DNA from 2 places in the Rhodococcus sp. NPDC078407 genome. Region 1 is predicted to be linked to the other one. Evidence: predicted binding sites of a transcription regulator. Region 1 holds the regulator's gene; the other holds the start of a gene.
What was found. The regulator LexA, encoded in region 1, represses DNA repair genes until DNA is damaged. The targets are predictions, from matches to a motif close to CGAACANNTGTTCG.
Positions count from the first base shown of each region.

Region 2: ruvC (crossover junction endodeoxyribonuclease RuvC) is a predicted target of LexA. The motif match lies at 5,259-5,272, and genes of this name have one in related genera.

Region 1 is NZ_JBITUQ010000032.1:27,339-35,005, forward strand. It holds gene ACIGGF_RS23270 (phosphoenolpyruvate--protein phosphotransferase) at 1-967, shown strand, start outside; gene ACIGGF_RS23275 (uracil-xanthine permease family protein) at 988-2,259, shown strand; gene ACIGGF_RS23280 (acyl-CoA dehydrogenase family protein) at 2,413-3,555, shown strand; gene lexA (transcriptional repressor LexA) at 3,634-4,311, opposite strand; gene ACIGGF_RS23290 (hypothetical protein) at 4,709-5,161, shown strand; gene nrdR (transcriptional regulator NrdR) at 5,262-5,726, shown strand; gene hrpA (ATP-dependent RNA helicase HrpA) at 5,739-7,667, opposite strand, start outside.
Region 2 is NZ_JBITUQ010000003.1:14,052-21,718, reverse strand. It holds gene secF (protein translocase subunit SecF) at 1-439, opposite strand, end outside; gene secD (protein translocase subunit SecD) at 441-2,207, opposite strand; gene yajC (preprotein translocase subunit YajC) at 2,372-2,797, opposite strand; gene ruvB (Holliday junction branch migration DNA helicase RuvB) at 2,936-3,964, opposite strand; gene ruvA (Holliday junction branch migration protein RuvA) at 4,019-4,624, opposite strand; gene ruvC (crossover junction endodeoxyribonuclease RuvC) at 4,621-5,238, opposite strand; gene ACIGGF_RS04425 (YebC/PmpR family DNA-binding transcriptional regulator) at 5,344-6,102, opposite strand; gene pdxT (pyridoxal 5'-phosphate synthase glutaminase subunit PdxT) at 6,190-6,792, opposite strand; gene ACIGGF_RS04415 (acyl-CoA thioesterase) at 6,789-7,640, opposite strand.

The DNA.
Region 1 (7,667 bases):
GTCCGCCCGCGCTGCAGTGATCTCCGCCCGCGACGAGCTCGACCGGGTATCGAAGTGGACGGGTCCGGGCACCACCGCCGACGGCCATGCGGTCGACATCCTCGCCAACGTGCAGGACGGGGCAGGTGCCCGCGCCGCGCGATCGAGTGCAGCCGACGGCGTCGGACTGTTCCGTACCGAACTGTGCTTCCTGGACCGCGATGTGGAACCGACCGTCGACGAGCAGGCCGAGATCTACGGCCAGGTGCTCGATGCCTTCGCAGGCATGAAGGTCGTCGTGCGCACTCTCGACGCAGGCTCGGACAAGCCGCTGCGGTTCGCCACCCATCCCGACGAGGCCAACCCGGCACTGGGAATTCGCGGTATTCGCATCGCCGAGGCGGATCGCGGCATTCTGTACCGCCAGCTCGACGGGATCGCAGCAGCCGCCAAGGCCACCGACTCCTCCCCGTGGGTGATGGCTCCGATGATCGCGACCGCGCTGGAGGCGAAGGACTTCGCCGCCGACGTCCGCGAGCGGGGCCTCACCCCCGGCGTGATGATCGAGATTCCCGCCGCGGCTCTGCTCGCCGAACACATCCTCGAGCACGTGGACTTCCTGTCCATCGGCACCAACGATCTGGCTCAGTACACGATGGCCGCGGACCGGATGTCTGCGCAGCTCGCCGGGCTGACCGACCCGTGGCAACCGGCGGTGTTGGCGCTCGTGGCTCACACCGCAGCGGCCGGTGTCAAAGTCGGCAAGCCCGTCGGTGTGTGTGGCGAGGCCGCTGCCGATCCGCTCCTGGCGTGCGTGTTGGTGGGGTTGGGCATCACGTCCCTGTCCGCTGCGTCGGCTGCCGTCGCACACGTGGGTTCCAAGTTGGCAACGGTCACCCTCGATCAGTGCAAGGCCGCAGCTGCTGCTGCCCTGAAAACCGACAGCACCGCCGCCGCCCGTGAGGCAGTGAGCGCGATCCTCGGCTGACGCAATAGTCTCTTGCCATCATGAGAAATCTGGGTTGGGCGCTGCACGGAAACGGACGAACCGTCGAGGCCGGAGCGGTGGTGGCACCGGACGAGCGGTTGACCTGGCCGCGCACCATCGGGATCGGCATGCAGCACGTCGTCGCGATGTTCGGCGCGACGCTGCTGGTCCCGACGATCACCGGCTTCCCGGTCTCGACAACGCTGCTGTTCTCGGGTATCGGAACGGTCCTGTTCCTCGTGATCACCAGGGGCCGGGTGCCGAGCTACCTCGGATCGTCCTTTGCATTCCTGGCACCTCTCGGTGCCACCCAGGCCGACGGCCCGGCTGCTCAGCTCGGTGCAGTTCTGTGCGTAGGTCTCGTTCTTGCCGCCATCGGTGTCGTCGTCAAGGTCGCAGGCCGACGCGTGTTGGACGCCGCGATGCCTCCTGTCGTGACCGGTGCCGTGGTGGTGCTCATCGGGCTCAACCTCGCTCCGGCCGCAACCACGTCGTTCGAGGCGCAACCTCTGATCGCCGCCGTCACGCTGGTCGCCATCCTGCTGGCCACAGCGGTCGGACCAGGGCTGGTCGGCCGGCTCGGAATTCTCGTCGGTGTCGTCGTGGGCTGGGTGTTCGCCGCTGTCACCGGTGGCATCGCGCAAGCCCGGCTCGACGCGCTGGACGCGGCGAGCTGGATCGGCCTGCCCGAGTTCCGCGGACCAACGTTCGAGCTCTCGGTGATTCTGGTGGCACTGCCGGTGGTGATCGTCCTCGTCGCCGAGAACGTGGGCCACGTCAAGGCCGTAGCGGCAATGACCGGCAAGAACCTCGACGACGTAGCCGGTGATGCACTGATCGCCGACGGCCTGGCCACCACGCTGGCCGGAGTCGGTGGTGGTTCGGGTACCACCACGTACGCCGAGAACATCGGCGTCATGGCGGCCACCCGCGTCTATTCGACGGCGGCGTATTGGGTCGCGGCCGTCACCGCGATCGTGCTGGCGTTCTCGCCCAAGTTCGGTGCCCTGATCTTCACCGTGCCCGACGGCGTCATCGGCGGCGCAACATTGGTTCTGTACGGGCTCATCGGACTGCTGGGCGTTCGCATCTGGACCGACGCGAAGGTCGACTTCACCGATCCGGTCAATCTCATGGTGGTCGCCGCGGCGCTCGTCGCGGGTATCGGTGACCTGACGCTGTCGGTCGGCTCGGTGGAACTCGGCGGTATCGCGTGGGGCTCGCTCGGAATCCTGATCGGCTACCCGATCGTCTCGGCGCTCGCCCGAGGCAGAACGGGCAGGCGGAGCTAGCGAGGGCGGTCACGGATCGCGCGCGTTTTGGTCATCGACCCCCGGTGCACTGCGAACGTACTGTTGAACGGTGACGTCAGTCGCACCGACGACCGCGCTGTGACACCCCTTTCTCGTGGTCGACGACGGTGCGCATCGAACAAGGAGATCTGCGTGGAACGCACACTTTTCGAGCCCGAGCACGAGCTGTTCCGGGAGTCGTACCGGAAGTTTCTCGAACAGCACGTAGCGCCCAATCACGCGAAGTGGGAAGAGCAGAACATCGTCGACCGCGGCGTCTGGGTCGAGGCCGGTAAGCAGGGCTTCCTCGGAACTGCTGCGCCGGAGGAGTTCGGCGGCGGCGGAGTCAAGGACTTCCGCTACAACGCCATCGTCACCGAGGAAACCACCCGCGGCGGCTACAGCGGCATCGGCTTCACACTGCACAACGACGTCGTCGCGCCGTACTTCATCGAGTTGGCCAACGACGAGCAGAAGCAGCGTTGGCTCCCCGGATTCTGCTCGGGTGAGCTGATCACCGCGATCGCCATGACCGAGCCGGGCACCGGCAGCGACCTGCAGGGCATCAAGACCAAGGCCGTCCGCGACGGCGACGACTGGGTGCTGAACGGGTCGAAGACGTTCATCACCAACGGAATCAACGCCGATCTCATCATCGTCGTGGCCTGCACCGACCCGGAAAAGGGTGCCCAGGGCTTCAGCCTGTTGGTCGTCGAGCGCGATATGCCCGGCTTCGAGCGTGGCCGCAATCTCGACAAGATCGGTATGAAGGCCCAGGACACAGCGGAACTGAGCTTCACGGACGTTCGAGTGCCCGCAGCCAACCTGCTCGGCGAAGAAGGCATGGGCTTCATCTACCTCATGCAGAACCTTCCCCAGGAGCGGCTGTCGATCGCCGTCGTCGCCGCGGCGGCCATGGAATCGGCACTGGACATGACCATCCAGTACTGCCGCGACCGCAAGGCGTTCGGTAAGTCGATCGGCAAGTTCCAGAACACCCGTTTCGTGTTGGCGGAGTTGGCAACCGAGACCACAGCCACCCGCATCATGGTGGACAAGTTCATCGAACTGCTCAACGACGACAAGTTGACCGTCCAGGAAGCCGCGATGGCGAAGTGGTGGACCACCGAGAATCAGGTCAAGTTGATCGACCGGTGCCTGCAGCTGCACGGCGGCTACGGCTACATGAAGGAATACCCGATCGCCAAGGCATACATGGACTCTCGCGTCCAGACCATCTACGGCGGCACCACCGAGATCATGAAGGAGATCATCGGTCGCGGATTGAATCTGTGATCCGCTGATCGTTCAGGACCGACGAGAAGGGCCGCAGCGTGTGTGCTGCGGCCCTTCTTCGTTGTGTCCGAACAGAGTTCAGAGCTTGCGCATCACGGTGACGACCTTGCCCAGGATTGCCGCGTTGTTGCCCGGAATCGGCTCGAACAATGGATTGTGCGGCATGAGCCACACCTCGCCCTTGGATCGCTTGAACGTCTTGACGGTGGCCTCGCCGTCGATCATGGCCGCCACGATATCGCCGTTGTCCGCCACGGACTGTTGCCGAACCACCACCCAGTCGCCGTCACAGATGGCCGCGTCGATCATCGACTCACCGACGACCTTCAGCAGGAACAGAGAACCCTGACCGACCAGCTCGCGGGGGAGTGGAAACACATCCTCGACGGCTTCCTCGGCAAGAATCGGTCCACCGGCGGCAATGCGACCCAGAACGGGAACGAACGTGGGCGTCGGCAACCGGTCCTGTTCCTCGGACGAACCGTCGACCGCGGCCGCGGCTTGATCTGCCTGCACCTCGTCGAGGCCCCGTACGTCGACCGCGCGGGGGCGGTTGGCGTCGCGCCGCAGAAATCCCTTCCGCTCCAGAGTCCGCAGCTGATGGGCCACCGACGACGTCGATGTCAGGCCGACGGCGTCGCCGATCTCGCGAATGCTGGGCGGGTAGCCACGCTCGGTCACCGATGCTCTGATGACCTCGAGCACTTTGCGCTGACGCTCCGTCAGGCCGGCGCTGATGTCGGTGCCGACCTCCATGGCCTTGGGCGTCGGCTCCGCGGCCGGTTTCCCTGCCGCGACCTTCGTGGTGGCGGTCGTCTTGGAACCCGTCGTCTTGGAACCCGTCGTCTTGGAACCCGTCGTCTTGGAACCCGTCGTCTCGGCACCCGTGGTCGACCTCGTCGAGGTCTGGTCCTTCATGCTGTCGGCCTCCTGCTGGTGTTCTGGATCCGGTCTGCGTGGTTCTGTCTGCGCGGACTGGAGTTGATGGTGTCGACTCGTGTGGCGTGTGGTTTCTGACACGAATCTAGCGTGTATCAGCTGTTGAATCAAACATCTGTTCGACTCGTGTCGCGTTTTCTACAGACTTTGTCGGAGGCTCGTGATAGAACTTCGAACAAGCGTCCATCGAACGCCTGATCGAACAATCGATCCAATGAGCGAAGACGAGGTTCCGATGACCATCACCACCGATCGTCCCACCACTGCAGGTGTCCGTACCCGGTCCACCGTCGTCGAGCGTCGCCGCCGTGCTCGTCCCGCGCTGCGGAGTTCCATCGAGATGCGCAGTTCCGTCGAGATGCGCAGTTCCGTCGAGATACGCGAGGCGCGGACGACTCCGTGCCTGCCGGTGCTGGAGCCGTCGTGGACCGACGTCACCGATCGCGAGGCGGCAGATCGCGAGTTCGACGAGACCTCGGCGCACTTCGCCGGTCAGTCCGTTCGGATGCGATCGATGGTGTTGTGGGTGCTGGCAGTCGTCGTCGTGGCCGCCGGCCTGATCGGTATCGCCAATCTCCGGGCCGTGTCACCGGATGCCGGCGCGCAGCCGGCCGGTGTGGTCGAGGTGCACGACGGAGCTGTGGTCGAGTATGCGCCTGTCGGATGACCACCGGTCCCACTGCGTGCGTCATGACTGAGTATCCTCGACTGACTGCCCCGACCGAGATGTTCGACGTCGGAGCATCGGCTACGACGGAGGCTCCTTCATGCATTGCCCGTTCTGCAGGCACCCCGACTCGCGCGTGGTCGATTCGCGCGAAATGGACGAGGGGCAGGCAATCCGCCGTCGTCGCTCCTGCCCGGAATGCGGTCGTCGCTTCACCACGGTCGAGGCCGCAGTGCTCGCTGTCGTGAAGCGCAGTGGCGTCACCGAACCGTTCAGCCGCGAGAAAGTGGTCAAAGGCGTACGCCGGGCCTGCCAGGGGAGAGATGTCGACAACGACGCACTCAATCTCCTGGCTCAGCAGGTGGAAGATGCCATTCGCGCCGCCGGTTCCGCCGAGATTCCCAGCAACGAGGTGGGCTTGGCCATTCTCGGCCCGCTTCGCGACCTGGACGAGGTCGCGTATCTGCGATTTGCGTCCGTGTACCGATCGTTCAGCTCGGCCGAGGATTTCGAGAAGGAAATTCACGAGCTGCGTAAGCACCGAGAGTCTGCCGACATCGACTGACGGCCCGGTTCGTCAGCGCGCTTGATCCGCGATCGCCTTCTCGATGCGTTTCTCCGAGACCGGGTACGCCGTCCGAATTCCTTGGGCGAACAGCCCTACCCGCAGTTCTTCGATCATCCAGAACAGTTCCTGCACACCGGCGCTGGACTTTCTGCTGTCCGGAAGCGAATCCAGTAGCCGTCCGTACGAGGCGTAGACGCGGTCGAGTACGTCCATCGCAGCCGCATCACGCCCTGCACTGCTCGGAAGCGTGGCCAGCCTCTTGGTTGCCGCAGCCAGATATCGGGGCAAGTCCGCGAGCCTGCGAGAGCCGAATTCGGTGATGAAGCCGCGAAAAACCAATCCTGCGAGCTGTTCGCGGACATCCTCGGCAGGCTCACCGGAGGCCGTCTGCAGTTGTCCCGATACGGCAAGAGCGCCCGTCAATACAGGGCGAACGAGGGCGAGCGCCGCGGCAGTGCGCTGCGGAACCTCGGCGTTGACCGATGCTCGTAGTCTCTCGAAGGCCTCCGGATCCCGAACCGGCCCACCGTGCGCGTCCATTGCCTCCTCGACCGCCAGAACTCGGCATTCCTCCAGGAGGGCATCGACTCCGCCGTACGGATTCTGCCCGAGGGCCAGGCGTTCCGCAGTCGGGAGACCGGCCAGCAGAGCTTTCGTACCTTTCGGTGCCGTCGACAACAGCAGAGTGCGGGTACCGGAGCGCATCGCTGCTCGCTGTTGGGCGGGTGTGCTCAGCACTCGTACCGCCACGCCCGGTCCTTCCGGTACGAGGGCCGGGTACCCGGTGACCTTCTGTCCGCCCACATCACGGGTGACGGTCGACTCCAGTCGGCCCAACGTGCCCGAGGTCCACGCGAGAGTGGGTGCGCGTTCCGCGTCGCCGACCGCACTCGCAACCTGACGACCGACTTCGCCGGACAGACGGGCGCGCAGCGCGGTCAGATCTTTGTCGCTCCCCAACACTTTTCCTGCCGGGTCGACGGCCGCGAACGTCATCTTCAGGTGGTCGGGCAGCGCTGCTGTGTCGAAGTCCTTCGCGGTGATGTGGCACTGTGCGGCCCTCGACAGCTCGCGGGCCAACGCCGTCACCAGAGTCTCGGCACGCGGCCTCATGACCGCCAACGCCGCGGCGGCGAAGTCGGGGGCAGGAACGACGTTGCGGCGCAACGGTTTCGGAAGCGACTTGATCAGTGCCGTCACCAACTCTGCGCGCATCCCCGGAACCAGCCAATCGAATCCCACTGGCTGCACCTGAGCGAGCAGAGCAATCGGAATACGCGCGGTGACTCCGTCGGCCGCAGTGCCCGGCTCGAACTGATAGGTCAACGGAAACTGGATCTCGCCCTGTCGCCAGGCGTCGGGATACGCCCCCGTGAGCACCGAGGCCGCGTCGGAGTTGACGACTGTGTCGGTCGTGAAGTCGAGTAGGTGTGGATTCTGCCTGCGTGCCTTCTTCCACCACGTGTCGAAGTGCCGGGCCGAGACAGCTTCCGGTGCGATACGTGCGTCGTAGAAGTCGAACAGCGCGTCGTCGTCGACGACGATGTCGCGTCGCCGGGCGCGGTGTTCGAGTTCACCGACGTCGTCCAGTAGCGCCCGGTTCTTGTGGAAGAACGCGTGCTGGGTTTTCCATTCGCCCTCCACCAGCGCATGTCTGATGAACAATTCCCGTGACGCTTCGGCGTCGATACGGTGGTAGTTCACCGGTCGCTGGGTGACCAGCGGAATTCCGTACAGCGTCACCCGCTCGTAGGCCATCGCCGATTCGCGCTTGATGGACCAGTGCGGTTCGGAGTACGTGCGCTTGACCAAGTGCGGTGCGAGCCGCTCGGCCCATTCGGGTTCGATGCGAGCAGCCATTCGGCCCCACAGGCGTCCGGTCTCGACCAATTCGGCGGCCATGACCCATCGCGGGGGCTTCTTGAACAGCCCCGATCC
Region 2 (7,667 bases), on a different contig from region 1:
AACTGTCCTGCGGCTGGAAGGCCTCGAACAGGGCCTGACGCAGGTCGTCCACTTCGGCGGGATCGAGCGCCTCGGAACGAATCTGCACCGTTGCCGCGGCACCGGAGCCGACCGTCTGTACCGACACGGGCGGCATACCGAGCGAGTCGTCGTAGACGGTCTCGACTTGCTCGGTGGAGATGTTGTCGGCGGCGGGCAATGCGATTCGAGTTCCGCCCTCGAAGTCGATACCGAGGGTGAAGCCGCGCACCAGAAAACTCAGCAGGCACACCAGGACGATGACGCCGGTGAGGATGTAGTAGAACCGACGACGACCGATGATGTCGAAGGCACCGGTACCGGTGTAGAGCCTGGAGAAGAAACTGCGCTTGGGCTGCGCGGACTGATCGACACCCGAATCGTCGAGGGGCGATGGGGTCGACGTGGTCGTGTCCGACATGTCATGCCTCCTTCGACGGCGCAGCGCCGGTCTTGACGGCGAGAGCCTTGTTGGCCGCGCGTTTACGCTCCGAAGCAATCTGCTGCACGGCACCGAGACCGTTCACGGACGGCTTGGACCAGAATTTGGACTTCGAGGCCAGGTACACCAGCGGCCAGGTCACCAGCACCACGACGATGATGTCGAGGATCGTCGTCAGTCCGAGAGTGAACGCAAAGCCGCGAACCTGACCGACTGCCAGTATGTAGAGCACCGCCGCTGCGATGAAACTGACCGCGTTGCCGGACAGAATCGTCTTGCGAGCGCGCGCCCAACCTCGCGGCACCGCCGACCGGAAACTGCGTCCTTCACGGATTTCGTCCTTGATGCGTTCGAAGAACACCACGAACGAGTCGGCCGTCATACCGATGCCGATGATCAGACCGGCAATGCCCGCGAGGTCGAGAGTGAAGCTGATCCACCTGCCCAACAGAACGATCAACCCGTACACGACGAGACCGGCCAGCACCAGCGACAACGCTGTGAGCAGGCCGAGGGCACGGTAGTAGAGAAGGCAGTACACCAGTACCAGCGCCAGTCCGATGGCACCGGCGATCAGGCCGGCTTCGAGCGAGGCCAATCCCAGTGTCGCCGAGACCGTTTCGGCCTCCGAGGATACGAAGGACAGCGGCAGAGAGCCGTACTTGAGGGTGTTGGCGAGCTCGGACGCGGTCTGGGCGTTGAAGTTTCCGGTGATCGAGGTAGCGCTACCGGCTGGGGTGGCCCCCTGGATCACCGGCGCGCTGATCACCTTCGAGTCCAGTACGAATGCGGCCTGCTTCTGCAGGTTGGCCGCGGTGAACTGCGCCCAGGTGTTCGACCCGTCCGAGTCGAACGTCAGGCTCACCTGGAACTGAGCCTGCTGGCTGTCGAATCCGGAGGTCGCATCGTCGATCTGCTGGCCGTCGATGATCGTCGGGCCGAGCAGGTACACCGCCGTTCCGTCGGTCGAGCAGGCGACGAGAGGAAGCGCCGGATCGTCGTTGCCGGCGAGTGGATCGGCCGCGTTGCAGTCGAGGGACTGCAACGCCAGCTGCTGAATCTGCGGGTCCTCGCTCTGCCGGAGCGCTTTCGCGTCGGCGATCTCCTGCGCAGCGCGATCGGCATCCGACAGCGAAGCATCGTCGGCGGGGTCGTCGGTCGTGGGTGCGTCCGTAGCGGGGGCCGGCGTAGCGGGCGTCGGCGTCGGATCGACCGCAGACGGATCCTGCGCCGGAAAGACGCGACTCTGAGGTGCGGCCGGTGTCGCGGGATCTTCGGAAGCCGCGGGCGCTGCCGGAGCGCTGGGATCAGCGGGCGCGGCGGGATCGACCGGCGCTTGCTGCGATCCTGCATCCTGCCCCGCCGAGGGAGCGACCGATCCGAGCACGGGGCGAATGAACAGTCGCGCGGTCTGGCCCAGGGTGCGCGCCTGAGAACTGTCGTCACCGGGCACCGTGATGACCAGGTTGTCACCGTCGACGACCACCTCGGAGCCGGAGACACCGAGACCGTTCACGCGCGTCTCGATGATCTGCTGCGCCTGCCTCAAGCTCTCCTGAGTCGGCGCATTGCCGTCGGGGGTCCGCGCGGTGAGCGTCACGCGTGTGCCGCCCTGCAGGTCGATGCCCAACTTCGGCGAGGGGTCTTTGTCTCCGGTGAAGAAGACCATGGCATACACCGCTGCTATCAGCACCGCGAAAACGGCGAGATAGCGGGCGGGACGCACCGGTCCGCTGGAAGGTGCCACGGTGTGTGTTTCTCCTCTGGACGGCGGAAAGTATCGGTTCCTGCAGGCGGTCGGTGGGCTCGCTGTGTCAGCGACGAGCGGTGCGATTGTGCACCACTTCGGTCACCGCAGACGAAACCGCTGCCGGATCGATGTGTCCGACAGCGGTTCGAGTCAACGGCCGTTCACTCTTTTTCGAGCCGCTTCGACGTCTGCTCGACGGTCTCGTCCGGACGGCTCGCGTCCGGACGGCTCGCGTCCGGCTTGCGCAGTGACGGAGCTGCGGTGTCGGTCGAGCCGAGGGCCGCGATGTCCGCGTCGGTGGCGGCGTCGAACTCGGTGTCCTCGAACTCGGAATCGTCGGGCAGCACCTCACGTACCACCGCGCGCGACCAGGTGGTGATGACGCCGTCGGCGATCTCCAGGTCGATCGTGTCGTCCTCGACCAGGACAACGCGGGCGTACAGGCCGGCCGTGGTGACGACCTCGTCGCCGATCTTCAGCGAGTCCTGCATTTCCGTGGTCTTGGCCAACACCTTCTTCTGTCGACGCGCGTTGAGAAACAGCGGTACCAGAAGGGCCACGATCAGCAGCGGGAACAGCAAATCCATCGGAAGGTCAGTCCTCGAAGTCGGGGTCGAAATACGTCATTGTCTCGTGCGAGAACGTCGCCGGTGCGGGCCTCGCAGCTACCCAGTGTGCCATTACCTGCAACCGGTCCGGTCCGTTCGTGTCCTGTTGTGCCCGATTCAGTCGAATAATCCCTGCGCAGCCTCTGAGGATCGGACCGAAATTCCGCCGACCGCGAGATCCGGCGGTGGTGTCAGACCGAGGTGTTGCCACGCGGTGGCCGTCGCAACGCGACCTCGCGGTGTGCGAGCGATCATGCCGGCGCGTACCAGGAACGGCTCGCACACCTCCTCGACCGTCGACGGTTCCTCGCCGACGGCGACGGCGAGGGTCGATACCCCCACCGGTCCGCCGCCGAAGCTGCGGATGAGTGCGCTGAGAACCGCTCGGTCGAGTCGATCGAGCCCGAGTTTGTCGACGTCGTACACCACCAGAGCGGCCTTCGCCGTCTCGCGGGTGACCGTGCCGTCACCCCGCACGTCCGCGTAGTCGCGCACTCGTCGGAGCAACCGGTTCGCGATGCGCGGGGTACCGCGCGAGCGCCCGGCGATCTCGGCGCAGCCGTCTCGGTCGATCGGTACCCCGAGGATTCCGGCCGACCGCATGAGGATGCGTTCGAGTTCGGCGGGCTCGTAGAAATCCATGTGCGCCACGAATCCGAAGCGGTCCCGCAGGGGCCCGGTCAGAGCGCCGGACCTGGTGGTGGCACCGACCAGGGTGAACGGGGCCACCTCGAGCGGAATGGACGTCGCCCCCGGCCCCTTACCGACGATGACGTCGACGCGAAAGTCCTCCATGGCCAGATACAGCATTTCCTCCGCAGGACGGGCGATGCGATGGATCTCGTCGATGAACAGCACATCTCCCTCCACCAGGTTGCTGAGCATCGCCGCCAGGTCACCTGCCCGCTCGAGCGCCGGACCGGATGTGAGCCGAAGCGAGGTGCCCAACTCGGCGGCAATGATCATCGCCATGCTGGTCTTGCCCAGCCCCGGTGGCCCGGACATCAGGATGTGATCGGGAGTGCCGCCGCGCATCTTGGCACCGGACAACACGAGTTGGAGTTGTTCCCGCACCCGAGGCTGGCCGATGAAATCGGTGAGGTTCTTCGGACGCAGACTCGTCTCGACATCCAGATCGTCGGACATCGCGTCCGCACCGACCTGGGATTCGGCGAATTGATCGTCCTCGGTCACGCCGACCTACCTCGACTTGCCGAGGTACGCCAGTGCCGACCGCAAGGCGGTCGACGTGGTGGCCTCGGGCTGCTGAGCCAGTACCGCGTCGGTCGCTTCTTCGGCCTGCTTGGTGGGGAAACCCAGCCCGATCAGCGCTTCGACGATCTGGTCTCGCATCGAATTGCCCGCACCGGACCCCGGCACGACCGGGCTTCCAGCGCGTCCGACCACCGCATCGACCTTGTCACGCAACTCGACGACCATTCTCTCCGCGCCGCGCTTACCGATACCGGGAACTCGGGTCAGTGCGCCGATATCGCTGTCCGCCAACGCAGTTCGCAGGGAGTCGGGCTCGTGTACGGCAAGAGTCGCCATCGCGATCCGCGGGCCGACACCGGTGACGGTGAGGAGCAACTCGAACAGCTCACGCGACTCCTTGTCGGGGAACCCGTAGAGCGTCTGCGAATCCTCACGCACGATCATCGTCGTCAAAAGTGTTGCTTCGCTCCCCCGGTGCAGCGTGGCCAGCGTCGCCGGAGTGGCGTTGACGCGGTACCCGACGCCCGCGGCCTCGAGCACGGCGTGATCGAGAGCGATATCGACCACCGAGCCTCTGATCGATGCGATCATCGTGTGCCCGCCTCCTTCTTGGCCATCTTCTCGATCCTGCGGGCGACGACGGCCCGAGCCTTGCGCTCCTCGGCCAGACGGGCGTCGTACTTGCGCTTCTGTTCGGCGGCCATGGCTTCCGCCTTGGCCATCCGCGCGATCATGGGAGCTCGCCAGCAGTGGCAGATGCCGAGTGCGAGCGCGTCGGCCGCGTCGGCGGGAGTCGGTGCCGTCTGCAGTCCGAGGATCCGCATGACCATCGCGGTGACCTGAGCTTTGTCGGCCGACCCGTTGCCGGTGACAGCGGCTTTCACCTCACTCGGCGTGTGGAAGCACACGTCGATGCCGCGCCGAGCCGCAGCCAGTGCGATCACACCACCGGCCTGCGCGGTACCCATGGCGGTGCGCACGTTGTGCTGGGCGAACACGCGCTCGATGGCCACCACCGAGGGCTTGTGGGTGTCGAGCCAATATTCGGCGGCCTCCGAAATTCGGAGCAACCGCTGCGCGAGATCCATGTCGGCAGGCGTCCGGACCACGTCCACGTCGAGGGCCACCACAGTGCGTCCGACACCGCCCTCGATCAAGCTGAGTCCACACCTGGTGAGACCGGGGTCGACACCCATCACCCGCACGCCACCACACCTTCCGCTTACGAACTGTTGTTCGATAGCGTAGCGGAGCGAGCCGTCGGATCAGGGATACGACACCCGGCCTGTTGCCTCGGCGAATCGAAGCAGTCAGTCCTCTTCGTCGAGCTCGGCAATGACTTCATCGGAGAGGTCGACGTTGGACCACACGTTCTGGACGTCGTCACTGTCTTCCAGGGCGTCGATGAGCTTGAACACCTTGCGTGCACCGTCCGCGTCGACCGGAACGTTGACCGATGCCTGGAAGCTCGCCTCGGCCGAGTCGTAGTCGATTCCGGCCTCCTGCAGGGCGGTGCGCACGGCGACCAGATCGGTCGGCTCGCTGACGACCTCGAACGTGTCGCCGTTGTCGTTGACTTCCTCGGCACCGGCTTCGAGAACGGCCATCAGAACGTCGTCCTCGCTCTGCCCGTTCTTCTCGAGAGTCACCACGCCCTTGCGCGAGAAGAGGTACGACACCGAACCCGGATCGGCCATGTTGCCGCCGTTGCGCGTCATCGCCACGCGTACTTCGCCTGCGGCGCGGTTGCGATTGTCGGTGAGACATTCGATGAGGATGGCGACACCGTTGGGTCCGTAGCCCTCGTACATGATGGTCTGCCAGTCGGCTCCACCGGTCTCTTCGCCAGCGCCGCGCTTACGGGCCCGCTCGATGTTGTCGATCGGAACCGACGTCTTCTTCGCCTTCTGGATAGCGTCGAAGAGAGTCGGATTGCCCGTGGGGTCACCGCCACCCGTGCGGGCCGCCACCTCGATGTTCTTGATGAGTTTGGCGAAAGACTTGCCGCGTCGGGCGTCGATCACCGCCTTCTTGTGCTTGGTGGTGGCCCATTTTGAGTGGCCGCTCATGCGATAGCGCCCCTTCCTGCTCGAAATCAGTCGTGTCGACTTTACTCGCCCGGTGCCGCGCTCGGGACCGACCTGCTCCGACGCGTCCTAGCGTCGGCGCACCATGTCGACGAAGAGCCGATGTACGCGATCGTCGCCGGTGACTTCGGGATGAAAGCTCGTCGCCAACACCGAGTTCTGCCTCACGGCCACCACACGACCGGCAGCCGGACCGTGCGGGACAGTGGCGAGCACCTCCACCTGCTCACCTACGCGCTCGACCCAGGGTGCCCGGATGAAGACCGCTCGTACCGGGCCGCCGTCGATGCCGGCGACGTCGAGATCGGTCTCGAAGGAGTCGACCTGACGCCCGAAAGCGTTGCGGCGCACGGTGATGTCGAGGGAGTTCAGATGCCGCGCGTCGGGCCTGGTATCGAGGATCTCCGAGGCCAGCACGATCATTCCCGCGCATGATCCGTAGGCGGGCATGCCCTCTGCCAAGCTGGCGCGCAACGGGTCGAAGAGCTCGAACACTCCCAGCAGATTGCTCATGGTCGTGGATTCGCCACCGGGGATGACGAGCCCGTCGATCTGCGCGAGCTCGGCCGGACGCCGCACTGTGACCCCGCGCGCACCGCTCGACTCGAGTGCGGCCAGATGCTCGCGGACATCTCCCTGCAAAGCGAGAACTCCGATGGTCGGAACGCTCACTTGCGCCCGAAGGGGTCGATGTTGGTCTTGCCGGGGTCACGCTCGAAACGCATGAGCCCTTCCTGGACCACCGCGGCAACCATGCGGCCGGAAGTGTCGAATATCCGTCCCTGAGTCAGCGCACGCCCGAAATCGGCCGACGGCGACGTCTGGTCGTAGAGCAACCATTCGTCCGCCCGGAAGGGCCGAAGAAACCACAGGGCGTGATCGAGGGAGGCGGTCTGCGTGACGGCATCCGGGTGCGGCACTTTGGCCGAACCCAGCAGCGTCATGTCGCTCATGTATGCCAAAGCGCAGACGTGGAAGACCTGATCGTCGGGCAGTCTGTCGCGGTAACGAAACCACACGCGTTGCTGCGCAGCGAAATTCGGATGCTTGACGGTCTGGTCGTCCGGAACGAGACGGATGTCCCATTCGGACCACTCCTTGTAGAACGAGTGGTCGTACTCGGCGAGTGTGGTGGGATCGGGCAGCCTGTCCGGTCCCAGGACCTCGGGCATCGTGTCCTGGTGCGAGATGCCGTCGTCCTCGCCGTGGAAGGACGCGGACATCGTGAAAATCGCTTTACCGTGCTGGATTCCGGTGACTCGGCGCGTACAGAACGATCGTCCGTCTCGGATCCGATCAACCATGAAGACGGCCGGCTCGTTGGGGTTGCCCGGCCGCAGAAAGTAGCCGTGGAGCGAGTGCACACGATATTCGGGAGCCACCGTCCGCACGGCCGCGACGAGCGCCTGGCCGGCGACCTGACCGCCGAACGTCCGGGGCAGACGACTCGGGAAGGTCCGTCCCCGATAGATGTCGTTCTCGATCCGTTCCAATTCGAGAATGTCCTCGATGCTGGCCATGGCCCACCTTTCTGAGGTGCTCAGGCT